DNA from 3 places in the Streptomyces sp. G7(2002) genome. Region 3 is predicted to be linked to each of the others. Evidence: riboswitches for the same ligand, from Rfam matches in the RefSeq annotation. Region 3 holds a riboswitch; each other region holds the start of a gene.
What was found. Region 3 has a riboswitch for glycine ahead of gcvP (aminomethyl-transferring glycine dehydrogenase). Riboswitches for the same ligand answer to the same signal wherever they lie in the genome.

Region 1 (3,267 bases), 990 kb from region 3:
CAGGTTGTGCTCCATGCCGATCTCCGCGGCGTTCTCCACCTGTTCGACGGAGCCGCCGAGGACCTCGGCGAGGCCGCCGGCGGCCATGGAGCAGGCCGAGCCGACCTCGCCCTGGCAGCCGACCTCGGCGCCGGAGATGGAGGCGTTCTCCTTGAAGAGCATGCCGATGGCGCCGGCCGCGAGCAGGAAGCGGACGACCCCGTCCTCGTCGGCGCCGGGCACGAAGTTGATGTAGTAGTGCAGGACGGCGGGGATGATGCCGGCCGCGCCGTTGGTGGGGGCGGTCACCACCCGGCCCCCGGCCGCGTTCTCCTCGTTCACGGCCATCGCGTAGAGCGTGGTCCACTCCGTCGCCCGGGCGGCCGCATCCCCCTCGGAGCGCAGGGCCCGGGCGGCGTTGGCGGCCCGCCGGCGGACCTTCAGACCGCCGGGCAGGATTCCCTCACGGGACAACCCCCGCGCCACACACGCCTGCATGACCTGCCAGATCTCCAGCAGCCCGGTGCGGATCTCGTCCTCGGTGCGCCAGGCCTTCTCGTTCTCCAGCATCAGAGAGGGGATCGACAGGCCCGTCTCGCGGCTGAGGCTCAGTAGTTCCGCCGCTGTCCGGAAGGGGTACTTCAGGACGGTGTCGTCGAGCTTGATGCGGTCCTCGCCCACCGCGTCCTCGTCGATGACGAAGCCGCCGCCCACCGAGTAGTACGTCTTCTCCAGCAGCGGCGCACCGGTGGTGTCGTAGGCGAAGAGAGTCATGCCGTTCGCGTGGTATGGCAGCGTGCGGCGGCGGTGCAGGATCAGTCCGGTCGACTCGTCGAAGTCGATCTCGTGGGCGGTGCCTGTCTCGGCGCCCAGCAGCCGCAGCCGCTGGGTGCCACGGATACGTGCGACCTCCTCGTCGGCGCTCTCCACGTCCACCGTGCGCGGGGAGTGGCCTTCCAGACCCAGCAGTACGGCCTTCGGCGTGCCATGGCCGTGTCCTGTCGCGCCGAGCGAGCCGAAGAGTTCGGCACGTACGCAGGCGGTGCGAGGGAGCAGGCCGTCGCGTTGGAGGCTGAGCACGAACATCCGGGCGGCGCGCATCGGGCCGACCGTGTGGGAACTGGAGGGTCCGATACCGATGGAGAAGAGGTCGAATACGCTGATGGCCATGCCATCCTCCGTGGGTCGCTGGGGGCACCGGCCAGTTCGGGACGGTGCCGCTCAGACAGGTGGTGTGAAGCCGGGCAGGGGCAGCAGGGTGGTGGTGTCGCAGCGCGACGCACCGCCGGCCTTGTGCGGCGGTGTCAGCTCTCGTGGGCGTCGATCGACGGGCAGGAGCAGAGGAGATTGCGGTCGCCGTGCGCGCCGTCGACACGGCGGACGGGGGGCCAGTACTTGTTACGGCTGGTGGTCGTCATCGGGTATGCCGCGGTGTTCCGGCTGTAGGGACGCTCCCCGTCGCGGGCCGGCATCTGTGCCGTGTGGGGCGTGTTAACCAGCGGATTGTCGTCCTTCGGCCATACCGCGTCGCCCACCTTGTCGATCCCCCGGCGGATGGCGATCATGCTGTCGCAGAACCGGTCGATGGTGAGCCCGTCGGCTCCCATCATCCGGATGCAGGCCCAGGTGATCGGGAGGATCGAGGTGGATCCGTAGGGGGCTGCCGACACCGGCCCCCCGCCGTCGCGTTGGGCGGGATCCGGGTGCATCGGGTGTGAGGGCAGATACGGTGCGAGGTGCTCGCGTACGGCGATGGGGCCGACGCCGGGCCCTCCCCCACCGTGCGGGACGCGGAACGGCTCTTCGGCGTCTGGTCCGATGTGGCGTACGGAGAAGGGCGCGGCCAGTTCCAGAGCGGCGAGCGGCTGGCGGGACGGGGCGTCGGGGGGAGAGTCGGGGTGCGTCATGGAGGCTCCTCGGGCCTGGCGCGCACCGTCGAACGGGGCACGCGATCGAGTGAGCCTCCCCCTCTGTCATTGGCCTGAGAGCTTCACCGCGACGAGCGCGGCTTGCACCGTGGGCGAGACGCATGAGCGTCTGCTTTCCAGAGTCCACCTCCACTGCGCGGTAACGAGGCCTGAGAGTTTCCGGGGAGGATTTGCTCCTTCGGCGCCACACCACTGGGGTGTGGGCTCTCCCGCGCAGAATCGTCGGTGGTCTTTTCAGTTGTGGTTCGCCGCACCGTACGGTGATCGAGACACCGCCGTCAAGAGCTGTCCGCAGCGTGGCCCGCCCCGGCGCCGTGCTCCCACGACGCGGCCCTGACCTGCGAAAATGGCACGCTATCCGCCGCCGGCGGACGCCGCTGTCCGCGTAACGGTGAGTATCGATCGATCCCTTCCCCTACCGCCCGGGCAGGCGACTGCAGGAAAGCAGGCGCTGGTGCGTCTCACCCACGGTGCGAGTCGCGCTCATCGCGGTGAAGCTCTGAGGCCCGCTCGGTGGCGATCGTGCGCAAGGCCGCTGGACACTCCTCAACGGTGACAGTGATCCGCTGTACCCCGTCCGTGCCCTTCTTCGCGGTGCCGGTCGCAGGCCGGTCCGGCCGGTCCGGCCGGTCCGGCCGGTCCGGCCGTCGGGCCTGCGACCGGTGGAGCGCTGTCTCCGGCAGGCTGTTCAAGACAGCCGGTGGCCAGCAGGGACACTGCCGCCACCCACGCGATCCAGGTCGCAGTGGTGATGTCATGTCGCCGGTGCATCGCCGGCCTCCTCACTCGTGCGGCGAACGCGCAGTTCCCTGCGCAGGAGCAGCGGCAGCGCTACGAGCAGACCGAAGCCCAGCGTTGAGATCAGCAGTACGTGCGCCCGGTCCAGCCAGTCCGGGCCGGCGAACTGTGCCGAGGAGCGCCACAGCACTCCGCGTGTACGCGAAGCGGATGCGGGGGTGCGCATGAAGAGGGTGTGAAGACGCGCCGCGGCGTTGTGTGAGGAGTCCGCCAAAACCACCCGCACTCCCCGCAGAAGGACGAGATTCTCTCGTACGACCCTCGTCGAAGGAAGCGGCGCCGAGGGCGTCTCCGGTACAAGTGAGCCGACTCTGAGAGGCATCGACAGAATGACACGTTTACCGCAGGAGAAGGACGCGACGACCGGCGGGTACTCCCGCCGTAGACTCCTCAAGGCCGGCCTCGGCGTCGCCATGGGGGCGGGGGTCGTCGGTTCCAGTACCACGGTGGCGATGGCCGGTGGGCCCAACGACCCGTCCAGCCCGACGCTCGCGACCAAGGTGAAGAACCTCAGCGGCCCGGCCGAGACCGGCCCGTTCGCCTCACCGTGGACCGACCTCGG
Region 2 (3,267 bases), 1.1 Mb from region 3:
TACATGTCCATCCGGAAGATCTGCCCCACCTCGGTCAGCGGCGCCCGGTCGGCAGCTTCCTGAACCCAACCGGTGCCATCGATCGCAGAATGGGTCGTCGGGTCCGCCAGCACCGCGAACACCCTCGCGGCGGGCACGGCGACGGTCAGGGTGGCGCTCACGTTCTCCTGGTCCACGGTGTGCACGCTCCTTGTCATCTCATCTCGGGCCTCCCGCCGGTGCGGAAGGGGGACGTTCCTTACATGCAGACGATGCGTCGAGGCGAAACTCATCGGTCGGGTGGGCGGAACCCGCACCCGTGCGACCAAGCACATCGAAAGCGAGCGCCGTTCCCATCCGCCGGGAACGGCGCTCGCGATCGGTGCCGGTTATGGATCCGGTGGCCGTATCAGTCCTGCTGCGCGTTGTGGAGTTCGGAACGGAAGGCCGCCTCACGGGCAGCATGGCCCGGGCGGCGGCGGAGGCCCGCCCACGCGATGCCGAGGATGACGAACCAGACCGGGGTCACCAGCAAGGCCTGCAGCGTGTCGGGCTCCTGGGTCAGCGCCCAGATGAGGAACGCGAAGAACACGAGCACGACGTAGCACATGACGATGCCGCCGGGCATCTTGAACTTCGACGCCTCGTGCAGGTGCGGACGGCGCTTGCGATAGACGAGGTAGCTGATCAGGATGATCGACCAGACGAAGATGAACAGCACGGCGGACACGGTGGTCACCAGGGTGAACGCCTCGATGATCGAGTCGTCCATGGCGACCATGACCACACCGGCGAGCAGAAACACCCCGGAGAGGAGCAGGGCGTTGGCCGGTACCTTCCTGGAGGTGAGTCTGCCGAAGCGCGCCGGGGCATCGCCCTCGCGGGCCAACCCGTACACCATCCGTGAGGTGGAGTAGATACCCGAGTTCGCGGACGAGGCGGCCGAGGTCAGCACCACGAAGTTGATCGCCGAGGCGGCGATCCCCAGGCCGGCAAGGGTGAACATCACGACGAACGGACTGCGCTCCGCACTGATCTCGCGCCAGGGCGTGACCGAAATGATCACGGTCAGCGCGACGACGTAGAACAGCATCACGCGCACCGGGATCGAGTTGATCGCCTTGGGCAGGTTCCGCTCCGGGTTCTCCGCCTCGGCCGCGGTGGTGCCGACCAGCTCGATGCCGACGAAGGCGAAGGTCGCGATCTGGAATCCCGCGACGAACCCCATGGGGCCGGTGGGGAAGAACCCTCCGTCGCTCCAGAGGTTGGAGAAGCTTGCCGCCGCACCCCCGGGCGCCTGGAAGTGACTGAACACCATGACCAGTCCGACAACGATCAGCGCCACGATCGCGACGATCTTGATCAGTGCGAACCAGAACTCGGTCTCGCCGAACGCCTTCACGGTGGGCAGGTTCAAGGCGATCAAGAGGATGACGGCGGCCAGCGCCGGTATCCACAGCGGTAGGTCGCGCCACCAGTAGGACACATACCCGGAGATCGCGATGACGTCGGCGATGCCGGTGACGATCCAGCAGAACCAGTAGGTCCAGCCGGTGAAGAAGCCGGCCCATGGCCCCAGCAGGTCGGCCGCGAAGTCGGCGAAGGACTTGTAGCGCAGGTTGGAGAGCAGGAGCTCCCCCATCGCCCGCATCACGAAGAAGAGCATCACGCCGATGATCATGTAGACGAAGATCACCGAGGGCCCGGCCAGCGAGATCGTCTTGCCCGAGCCCATGAACAGGCCGGTTCCGATCGCACCGCCGATCGCGATGAGCTGGATGTGCCGGTTGGACAGCTGACGGGAGAGGTGTTGCTCGCCCTCGGGCGGGGGCGTGGATCCGGCCGCCGGTTGGTCCGGCGCGGCCGTCGAGCCGGTGTCACTGCGTTCAGGCATGGGCAAACCTCGCAGATCTCAATACCCGTGCGGGCACGGGACAGGGGGTATCTCGGAGAATGATCACCCGCCCACAGGGGGCGAGCGGCAGGGCGGGCTGCGCGCGCGGGCATGCGGCAGCCGACCGGAACGGCGTCAGAACGGTCCCACATAGTAGATCGAAGATCAGCCCGGGAGCCGCCAGGCAGTGGCGGTCAGGGAAGAGGCGGCGGAACAGCCATCAGGGGCTCCTCGAATGTCGAGCACGGGCAGGAGCCCGTGCGGCCGAGTGAGCCTCCCCCTCTGTCATGAGCCTGAGAGCTTCGCCGCGCTCAGCACGCGGCTTGCACCGTCGGCGAGGCGCCTTTGCGCCTGCTTTCCAGAGTTGCCTGCCCGAGCGGTAGGGGTGCCTGAGAGATTCCGGGGAGGTGTTGCTCCTTCGGCGCCTGGGTCTGGCTGATCCAGTGCTCTCCCGCTCCGGGGTGAACGGCAATGTGCGGTGAGGCTAGGGCCACATCAGCAACCGGTCAAGGGACCGGCCGAACGCTGGACACTACTTCCGAGTAGTACGGCGCTCCCCCGTGGGGCACGGCGTTCGGCACGGCGTTTGTGCAGCTCAAGGCGCACATCCTGGGCCGATCCGTTACCGGCCCGTACACCGGACGGACTCTTGACGGCTGTCTTCCGGTGCCCTTACGTTGCCTCCGGAAAGATCCGACAGCACCTACACAGCTGACGACTCTGCGCGGGAGAGCCCACGTCATGTGACGACGTGGAGCCGAAGGAGCCAATCCTCCCCCGCCCCCCCGGCCTCACGGTCGGGCCCCACAACTTCACATCGCGCTGTTCGAACCGAAGCGGGAGAGCCCTCGTCCACCCTTGGCGAGGCGCCGAAGGAGCAACTCTCCCCAGAATCTCTCAGGCCCAACTACCGCTTCGGCCAGGCGACTCTGGAAAGACAGGACGTCATGTCCTGCGCCCACGGTGCAAACCGCCGGACCCGGTGGTGAAGCTCTCAGGTACCGATGACAGAGCGGGGAGGCCACCCGTCCACGGCGCCGCATGTGCGGTGCCCCCAGAGGGAGCCTCCCACCATGACCTTCACCGAGTCCTCCGCGTCGGGTGAGTTCGCCGCCCGCCACATCGGCGTCGGCGACGCCGACCGCGCCAAGATGCTGGCCGAAGTCGGCTACCCGACGCTCGCCGCCCTCATCGACGCCGCCGTCCCGAGCGGCATCCGCAGCGCTTCCGAACTGAACCTGCCTGCCGCCGCCACCGAGACCGAAGCCCGCGCCGAGCTGCAGGAGCTCGCGAGCAGGAACACCGTGGCCGTCCCGATGAGCGGACTGGGCTACCACGCGACCACCACGCCCGCGGTGATCCGGCGCAATGTGCTGGAAGACCCTTCGTGGTAC
Region 3 (3,267 bases):
GGATGGAGACCTTGTCGTAGCCGGTGACCGTGGCCAGCCGCTCCTCCAGCTCCTGGATCAGCGTGAGGTAGCCCTGGGCCTGGCCGGCCGGCGCGAACGGGTGCAGCTGGCCGAACGCGGGCCAGGTGACCGGCTCCATCTCGGTGGTGGCGTTCAGCTTCATCGTGCAGGAGCCGAGCGGGATCATGCCGCGGTCCAGCGCGTAGTCCTTGTCGGCGAGGGTGCGCAGGTAGCGCAGCATCGCGGTCTCGGAACGGTACTCGTGGAAGACCGGGTGGGCCATGTAGTCGTCGTGGCGCAGCAGCGCCTGCGGCAGCGCCTCGGCGGCGGCCGCGTCCAGCTGCTCGACGTCACCGTTCACGCCGAAGGCGCCCCAGACACCCGCCAGCTCCGCACGCCCGGTGGTCTCGTCACAGGCGATGCCGACCAGGTCGGCGTCGACCTGCCAGAGGTTGACCCCGGCCTCACGGGCGGCGGCGACGACCTCGGCGGCCCGGCCGGGCACCCGCGCGGTCAGCGTGTCGAAGTACGCACCGTGCACGATCTCCACCCCGCCGGCCCGCAGGCCCTCGGCGAGGACCGCGGCGTAGCGGTGGGTGCGCCGGGCGATGGTCCGCAGGCCCTCGGGCCCGTGGTAGACCGCATACATCCCGGCCATGACGGCGAGCAGCACCTGCGCGGTGCAGATGTTGCTGGTGGCCTTCTCCCGGCGGATGTGCTGCTCACGGGTCTGCAGCGCCAGGCGGTAGGCCTTGTTGCCGTCGGCGTCGACGGAGACGCCCACCAGACGGCCGGGGAGGCTGCGGGCGAACTGGTCACGGACGGCCATGAAGCCGGCGTGCGGTCCGCCGAAGCCCATCGGGACACCGAAGCGCTGGGTGGTGCCGACGGCGATGTCCGCACCGAGCTCACCGGGCGGGGTCAGCAGCGTCAGGGCGAGCAGATCGGCGGCGACGGTGACGATCGCACCCAGCTCGTGGGCCTGCTCGATGACGGCGCGGGGGTCCCGCACCGCACCGGAGGCGCCCGGGTACTGCAGCAGCACACCGAAGACACCGCGCTCGGCGATCTCGGCCGGAATGCCGTCGGACAGGTCCGCGACCACGACCTCGACGCCCGTGGGCTCCGCGCGGGTCTCGATCACGGCGATCGTCTGCGGCAGACAGTCGGCGTCGACCAGGAAGACGCCCTGCTTGACCTTGCCGACCCGGCGGGACAGCGCCATCGCCTCGGCGGCGGCGGTGCCCTCGTCCAGCAGCGAAGCACCGGAGGTGGGCAGTCCGGTCAGGTCGGCGACCATGGTCTGGAAGTTCAGCAGCGCCTCCAGGCGGCCCTGCGAGATCTCCGGCTGGTAGGGCGTGTACGCCGTGTACCAGGCCGGGTTCTCCATGACATTGCGCAGGATCACCGGCGGGGTGAACGTGCCGTAGTAGCCGAGACCGATCATGGACGACAGGACCTGGTTGCGGTCCGCCAGGCCCTGCAGCTCCTTGAGCACCTCGGCCTCGGTACGGGCATGCGGCAGGCCGAGCGCCTCGGCGCTCTTGATCACATCGGGTACGGCGGCGGCGGTGAGCTCGTCCAGCGACCCGAAGCCGATGTGCGCAAGCATCTTGGCCTGCGCCGCGTGGTCGGGACCGATGTGCCGGCGCTCGAAGGGGGTGCCGCGTTCCAGCTCGGTCAAGGAGATGCGATTGGTGGTCATCTGCGGGGGCCTCCTGGTCAGTACGACCTACGAGGGGCACCACGGCACGGGTGCCCGGACGGCCTCCCCCTCTGTCATCTCAACCTGAGAGCTTCACCGGCCCGCGCGTGGCGGTCCGGCTTTCACCGTCGGTGAGGAGGGGTCCCGGCGCTGTGCCTTCCGTGGCCCGCCCTGCTTTCCAGAGTGACCTCGTCCATGCGGTACATGTGCCTGAGAGATTCCGGGGAGGATTTGCTCCTTCGGCGCCCTGGTCGCGAACGGCAAGGACTCTCCCGCACGGGGTCTGCGGCCAATCGCCAGCCTACCAGCGCGCCACTCGAAGGATCCTTCGAGTGGCCAGGGCATGAAATGTGCCGTTTGGTAGTTGTCACAGGGCAGTTGCGACCAATTGGAGGGGCCGTGCAAACCGATATCGATCCCCGAAGCCTGATCGGCCGCAAAGCGTTCGACCGTAACGGCGCGAAAATAGGGACCATCGACGAGGTCTACCTCGACGATGCGACGGGGGAACCGGAGTGGGCGGCCGTGCGCACCGGACTCTTCAGCCGGGATGCGTTCGTCCCCCTGGAGCCCAGCAAGATGGTCGGTGAGGGCCTGCACATTCCTTACGACCGCAAGCTGATCAAAGACGCGCCGGACTTCGGCGTGGGCCGCCATCTCTCCCCTGAGCAGGAACTTCAGCTCTATCACCACTACCGTCTGGATATTGCTTCCCCGACCGATCCGGTGTCCCCCGGCTCCGGCGGCAAGAACTTCGGCAAGATCGCCGGCTCGGACGACTGACCACCCGCCGGCGCCCCGCCCACCAGCGGCAGGGGCTCTCCCGGCCGCAGCGCCGGGTCCTCGACAGCGAAGGTCCGCACCCTCCCCGGTGCGGACCATGGCGTTTCGAAGCGCACGGTCACCCTCCCCACCCCGCTCCCCTGCACCCAGCCGGCGCCGTACTCGTCGTGCACCACGTCCAGCCCCGGATGCCAGCGCCGCGGCCGCTCCTCCTCGGCCTCGTGCGGCTCCGTCCTCCCGGCGGCCTCCTCCGCCGCCGCTGCCGCTGCTGCCGCCGCGGCCTCCTCCGCCTCCCGCTCCGTCGCCAGCTGGGCGAACAGATCCTCCTGTGTGAAGTCCGCCAGGCCACTAACGCCCACGCCCAGCAGCCGCACCCCGCCCGTGGTGTCCACCGTCTCCAGCAGACGCACAGCGGCCTCGCGTATCACCGCCGGGTCGTCGGTGGGCCCACGGAGTGTCTCGGAACGGGTCAGCGTCGAGAAGTCGTAGTTGCGCACCTTGATGACCACCGTGCGCCCGGAGCGCCCCGCCGCCCGCAGCCGCTGTACGCACCGGTCCGCCAGCCGCAGCACCTCGCTCCGCACCCGCGTCCGGTCGGTCAGATCGACCTCGAAGGTGTCCTCGACCGAGATGGACTTCGCGTCCCGCTCGGCCACCACCGGCCGGTCGTCCTGCCCCAGCGCCATCGCATACAGCCCGGCGCCGTGCGCCCTGCCCAGCAGCCGCACCAGCTCGGCCTCACCGGCCTCCGCGGTCTCCGCGACGGTGTGGATCCCGGC

Region 1: another riboswitch for glycine. It lies ahead of NUT86_RS02805 (hypothetical protein); the one in region 3 lies ahead of gcvP (aminomethyl-transferring glycine dehydrogenase).
Region 2: another riboswitch for glycine. It lies ahead of cycA (D-serine/D-alanine/glycine transporter); the one in region 3 lies ahead of gcvP (aminomethyl-transferring glycine dehydrogenase).

Annotation. Positions count from the first base shown of each region.
Region 1 is NZ_CP102609.1:637,006-640,272, forward strand. Features, by position in the region: gene NUT86_RS02800 (L-serine ammonia-lyase) at 1-1,149, opposite strand, end outside; partial or broken gene NUT86_RS02805 (hypothetical protein) at 1,284-1,775, opposite strand; glycine riboswitch at 1,943-2,034, opposite strand; glycine riboswitch at 2,035-2,129, opposite strand; gene NUT86_RS02810 (hypothetical protein) at 2,662-2,871, opposite strand; gene NUT86_RS02815 (DUF4185 domain-containing protein) at 3,035-3,267, shown strand, end outside.
Region 2 is NZ_CP102609.1:551,004-554,270, forward strand. Features, by position in the region: gene NUT86_RS02470 (polyketide cyclase) at 1-176, opposite strand, end outside; gene cycA (D-serine/D-alanine/glycine transporter) at 389-1,873, opposite strand; glycine riboswitch at 2,149-2,240, opposite strand; glycine riboswitch at 2,241-2,337, opposite strand; glycine riboswitch at 2,701-2,796, shown strand; glycine riboswitch at 2,797-2,894, shown strand; gene gcvP (aminomethyl-transferring glycine dehydrogenase) at 2,947-3,267, shown strand, end outside.
Region 3 is NZ_CP102609.1:1,628,630-1,631,896, forward strand. Features, by position in the region: gene gcvP (aminomethyl-transferring glycine dehydrogenase) at 1-1,705, opposite strand, end outside; glycine riboswitch at 1,894-1,990, opposite strand; gene NUT86_RS06210 (PRC-barrel domain-containing protein) at 2,105-2,488, shown strand; gene NUT86_RS06215 (DNA polymerase IV) at 2,398-3,267, opposite strand, start outside.